2 regions of the Vallitalea guaymasensis genome follow, and region 1 is predicted to be linked to the other one. Evidence: riboswitches for the same ligand, from Rfam matches in the RefSeq annotation. Region 1 holds a riboswitch; the other holds the start of a gene.
The links. Region 1 has a riboswitch for glycine ahead of gcvT (glycine cleavage system aminomethyltransferase GcvT). Riboswitches for the same ligand answer to the same signal wherever they lie in the genome.
Positions count from the first base shown of each region.

Region 1 (3,201 bases):
CCTTCTATATCATTTTCATCAGTTAATTCAATTTTACAGATATAATTAGTGTATGGGTCAGTATTAATTAATTCTGGCTCATCATCCAAATCTTCATTAACCTCTACTATTGTACCTCCAACAGGCATATATATGTCTGATGCAGCTTTTACTGATTCTACAACACTAAATGCATCTTCTTTAGAGAATTCATCATCTATTTCTGGTAATTCCACATAAACTATTTGACCCATAGCATGTTGCGCATAATCTGATACACCTACTATTGCAGTATTCCCATCTACTTTAACCCATTCATGATTTTTAGTGTAATAATAACCTTCCATAATTTTCATTGTCAATTCCTCCTAAATTTATTTTATATTATTTAGTGTAGATATACGAGGCATAGCCTCTTTTGTTTAACTATTTGGAATAATTTTTCTTATAGAATTTTTTGCTTACAACCTTAGCTGGTACTTGTTTTTTCCTTATCTTAACACTTACATCTGTACCCATTTTAGTATAATCTATATCAATTAAACCCAGAGCTACAGTTTTACCTACTGATGGTGATTGATAACCTGTAGTTATAACTCCTATCTTATCTCCATCAGGTGATAAAATATCATAACCATGTCTAGCTATACCTTTTCCAAGTAATTCAATACCCACTAGCTTTCTTGATAGTCCTTGCTCTTTTTGTTTAACCAATACATCTTTACCTATAAAATCTGTATCTAATTTAATAAAATATCCTAATGATGCTTCTAATGGAGTTATGTCCTTATCTATCTCATTTCCATATAAGGGTAATGCAACCTCGAATCTAAGTGTATCCCTGCAACCTAACCCAGCAGGTTTTAACCCTTCATCTTTACCAGCTTCCATTATTGCTTCCCATATATTGACTATATTATCTAGAGAAGTATATATTTCAAAACCATCTTCTCCTGTATATCCTGTTCTTGATACAATACATTTATTATTATTGACTAACACGTTCTCATTGAATCTGAAAAATGTTATTGTCTGTAAATCAGTGTCTGTCAATTTTTGGAGTATTTCTTGTGCTTTTGGTCCTTGTAGTGCAACTTCTGCTACATCATCGCTAATATTTTCTAAATCAACATCAAATGAACCTTTTTGCTCTACCATCCAATTGTAGTCTTTTTCAATATTGCTTGCATTAATTACAAGGAGATAGTCAGTGGTATTATATTTATAGACTAACAAATCATCTACAACACCACCGTCTTCATAGCACATGAGTGTATACATGACTCCATTATCAGTAATGACTGATATATCGTTGGTAACTAGATTCTGTATGTAGTTTTCTGCCTCTTCTCCCTTAACTGTAACTTCGCCCATATGACTTACGTCAAACATCCCTGCATTATTTCTTACAGCATTATGCTCTTCAAGAATACTTTCATAATATAATGGAAGTTCAAAACCTGCGAAATCTACTATATTTCCATTATATTTCTTGTGAGTATCGTATAAAGCTGTTCTTTTACTTTGTTCCATATGTAAACCTCCCTTTATCTATATATTGAACTTAAAAATCTATACACCCATTAAATAAGCTCAATATATTTTACTTGATTTCATAAGTCTAATTGATCTAAATAATTGGCTATATAACAATTATTTAATTGGACTTATATAGAATATATTAGTATTATGATTTAAAAACCATATAGCATAACGGTCGTTCAGATAGTATAGGGGAATATTTCCCCTATACTATCTTCACTCGGTAATCTAGCCATATTTTTAAGCATTATTGAATATACCGTTAAAATAATAAAAAGGATAAGAGAGCATTTTAATGTAAATGCCGTCTTATCCTGTATTTTTACCTGAGAGATTCTATCATTGAGATATTGCTCCTTCGGTGCTTTCAAAAAGCTTTCCAGAATTCCCATCCAATTGCGATCCTTTTGCCTGAAAGATTCGATAGAAATATGGCTTATTTCTATGTTGCTTCTTCGGCTCCTTAAACAGGTATCTCTCGCAATTTTCACATAGGATTCATTATATAATTATTATTCAAATCATATTTATATACTAATATATATGTTAATGAGTTTAATAAGTTACACTCATCATTTATAATTTCATATTAATGTATTATCAGAAATTTTTCAAGTGTTTTTATAAAATATGTTAATAAATATTATTAAAAACAAATACCTGATATCTAATCGTTAATCATAAAGGTGATTACGCCAAAACTTTCATCTTTCATTCTGTTAAAGCTTTCTCGTGCATTAGTTGTTTCAACAAGGTCTAGAGTATAGCAGTATTCTGTTATACCTGATAGATCCATTTTGAAATTAGTTTCCCATGTATTATTCATAATCCATGAGTACACATCTCTTTTATTGTTTTCTTCCTTATTGTCACAAAGAACTATTGGATGATGTTTTAATTCTCCCATATATATAAGTGGTGTGTCTTTTGTTTGGATTAAGATAGTATTCTTGTCTGATTCATATATCAAGCCGTTATCAACAAGATAATATTCCATACAAGTACCTGGAACCTGATCGATACCTGGTCTCATTACAGCATCACTTTTATCAATATATTTAGTTGCATTAAGGTTGTCAAGTGTTAATGGTAGATATACACTTTCAATATCTGTAGATAATGTTTTAGCTATTTTGTATTTAAACTCTAATTTTGGTAGAGTATTGTATAGTTTTATGATTACAGAACTAAAATAAGTACCTTCCAATTCATATATAAGTTCAACAGTTGTAAATATCTCACCATTATCAATAATCTTAATATCAACTAATTTTCCTATATATTTTTCAGCATGAAGACCGCGTATATTTCTACCTAATAATCTTCTTTCTTCATATACATCAGTTTTTACTGGTGTTTTTTCATAGATAGGAGTAAAGAAAGCACTATCTCCTTCTTTTAACATCTCAACTTTATCAACCTTATTATAGAAGGAAGTTACTCCTTTACCTATTTCATAGGATATTTTGAAGTAATCATTTTCTATTCCATAAGGGATTTTATAATTTGTTGTATCGTAATCATTAACGATATCTTTTACTCTTTCTGCTCCTACATAAGCAACTCTTGTATTAACAATTTCTTTTTTAAAAACTTCTTCATAGCTGTAGACTTTTTCTTCATTAGCTTCAAAAGTATCTACAAAGCTGATTAGTACACCTCTTGGATGAGAAGACATCT
Region 1 is NZ_CP058561.1:4,920,249-4,923,449, reverse strand. Features, by position in the region: gene gcvH (glycine cleavage system protein GcvH) at 1-335, opposite strand, end outside; gene gcvT (glycine cleavage system aminomethyltransferase GcvT) at 406-1,512, opposite strand; glycine riboswitch at 1,833-1,907, opposite strand; glycine riboswitch at 1,911-2,012, opposite strand; gene HYG85_RS21185 (glycoside hydrolase family 38 N-terminal domain-containing protein) at 2,189-3,201, opposite strand, start outside.

Region 2 (3,201 bases), 2.4 Mb from region 1:
AATAGTATAAAAGACGAATTATATAAAAAAGTTTATAAAGTAGATTAATATCCTAATAAGTATTATTCAATAATTGAAATTACTTCTTCAATTGGTTTTCTAACAGGACTTTTAATTGGTAACTTTGGAACTCCTATTGGAACTATAGCAGCAAGAGAAAAAAGTTGAGTTGCTTATATTATATATTAAAATATTAAAAAATATACTATGTATACGATAAGAAAAATGTCACATTAAAATTATTAGTCTTTTTAAGAAATGGCAATTAATTATTAAGTATTTTTTCAAAACATCTAATAATTATACGCATTTTATTAAAAATATAATAATAAATAGCTGATTGCAAAATATGTTGAAATAATTGAACAAAACAAAATTAAGTGATATAATAAATATAAAATATATAATTGATATTCATATATTAATTTAATATTATGAAATTTATTGGAGGGTGTTAAAATGAAAGGCAGATTAAAAAGTACATTAATTTACGCTTTATTTTTTGGAGGAATTTGGGGTATAACAGAAGCTACACTTGGTTATCTATTGAATCTTAGTACTATTGGTATCAGTGGTTGTATTATGTTTCCTATAGGTTATTGCATTCTACGCAAAGCTTATAAGAAGAGTAATAATCTTTCGGTGATCTTTTATTCAAGTTTAATAGCAGGTATTATTAAATTAGTCAATTTATTCATGCCTATCTCACATCCTGTAAAAGTTATTAATCCAGCATTCGCTATAGTTCTAGAAGGCTTGAGTGTAATGGCTTTAGTAACATGGAGTGTTAAGAAAAACAAGGAAATTGGATTTTCTAGTGCATTATTAGCAGGTTTTTCTTGGAGAATCATATACTTTTTAGATGCAGTGATTCTATTCAATATTGGTATTCCATCTAGAATGATTAGTAAAGGTCCACAGGAATATCTATTGAAATTCTTATTAATCAATAACTTGGTTAATGCCTTTATCATAATGTTAATTGCAAAAGCAGAAAAAAGAGGTAAGATATTAAATGTTTCAGAACGTGCTGTAAGACCTGTTGTAGCTGTATGTTCACTTGTATTAGCTGTAGGTGTTCAATTATTGATGACCTATATAAAAACTATAGCATAGTACATATTTTATGATTGTTAAAAATTTTATATTTACAAAATGAGAAATGCTGTTATAATATGTATGTAAAAGTAAATATGTTCGGATGAAGATTGCGGAAGAATTATCGACCGCTTTTGGACGAACCTCTGGAGAGACTCTTAATGAGCACCGAAGGGGAAAACTAATCAATGATTAGTGAAACTCTCAGGTAAAAGGACAGAGGATATATTCACTATAGAATATATTTTGTAACCAGAGGTCAAATCATATGATTTGGCTTTTCTTATTAATAAGCCATGGAATCATACCATTGGCTTTTTTTATTGCAAAAAGATACTATATTTTTCAGTATCAAGACATAAATTAATAAAGACGGAGGATTTTGGATGGATACAATGATTGAAATATTTAAGAGAATTGATAGTGTGGTTTGGGGACCTCCATTACTTATACTATTAGTTGGAACAGGACTATATCTAACAATTAGACTTGGAATAATACAGGTTTTTAAGCTGCCTCTAGCACTTAAATATCTGTTTGGAAAAGATAAAAACAATAAAGCTGATGGAGATGTATCCAGTTTTGCTGCCTTATGTACTGCTTTAGCAGCTACCATAGGTACTGGTAATATTGTCGGAGTTGCAACAGCTATAAAAGCAGGAGGTCCAGGAGCACTTTTCTGGATGTGGATTGCCGCATTTTTTGGTATGGCGACTAAATACGCTGAATCCTTGTTAGCAGTAAAATACAGGGTGGTAGATGAGAATGGTCAGATGTCTGGCGGACCAATGTATTATATAGAAAAAGGATTAGGGAATAAATTTCTTGCCAAACTTTTTGCTATATTCGGTATTGGTGTTGCATTCTTTGGTATAGGGACATTCACGCAGATAAATTCTATAACAACGGCTGTAAAGATTACATTTAATGTTCCTATAGAAGTGACAGCAGTTGTATTGACATTGTTAGTAACTTTCGTGACAATAGGTGGAATAAAAAGTATTTCAGGTGTGTGTGAATTCATTGTTCCTGTTATGGCTGTTCTATACATAATTGCTTCTCTTACAATAATTATATTTAATATAAATTTAGTACCAAGTGCAGTTTCATTGATTATAAATAGTGCTTTTACACCTATGGCGGCGGCAGGTGGATTCTTAGGTGCAACTGTTATGAAAGCTATTCAGAACGGGATATCAAGAGGAGTATTCTCCAATGAGTCAGGACTTGGGTCTGCTCCTATAGCAGCTGCAGCAGCTAAGACTGATTCATGTGTAAAACAAGGTCTTATATCTATGACAGGTACTTTTTTTGATACTATAATAATATGTACCATGACAGGTATATCATTGGTAATGACAGGGGCATTCAAATCAGAGTTCGCAGGAGCTGAGATGACTAACTTGGCATTCAAACAGGGATTACCTATTGCTGGTGGAGAATTCATTGTAACTATTGGACTTATCTTTTTTGCATTTACAACAATACTAGGATGGAATTATTACGGTGAAAGATGTACAGAATATCTATTCGGCGTAAAAGGTATCGTACCATACAAATTAATATTTATAGGATTAGTAGGAGTAGGTGCCTTCTTAAAACTAGACTTGATATGGGTTATAGCTGATATAGTTAATGGATTGATGGCAATACCAAACCTTATTGGAATCATTGGTCTAAGTGGAGTCATTTCATTTGAGACTAAACAGTATTTTAGAGCTCTAAAGGAAGAAAAATATAGATAGCTTGAATTAAATATAGAGTAATAAATTTGAAAAAAGCTTAGGATTTTATTAATCCATAAGCTTTTTAAATTGTTTGATAATGGACAATATTGTGCAATAAAGAACAAGATTATCTTCTAGTATCTAAAGTTAACGTATGATATTATCTTAGTAGAATAAGAGTATTCAATAAACTCATCTTTTTATATCCTCCATAAAATCAATAAAATAATATACATTCTCCTTTTATTTTTTTGTTAGAATAGATTAATACATTAATATATTAATCTATTAAATATAATCATAGAGCAATAAGTTAACTAGAACTGACTAGATTGACACCTATAAGAGACAAAAGAAATAAAAAATAGGAGGAAGA
Region 2 is NZ_CP058561.1:1,687,565-1,690,765, reverse strand. Features, by position in the region: gene HYG85_RS07625 (GNAT family N-acetyltransferase) at 1-48, shown strand, start outside; gene HYG85_RS07620 (hypothetical protein) at 460-1,116, shown strand; glycine riboswitch at 1,235-1,328, shown strand; gene HYG85_RS07615 (alanine/glycine:cation symporter family protein) at 1,485-2,843, shown strand.
Region 2: linked by a shared signal. The riboswitch ahead of HYG85_RS07615 (alanine/glycine:cation symporter family protein) and the one ahead of gcvT (glycine cleavage system aminomethyltransferase GcvT) in region 1 are both predicted to bind glycine.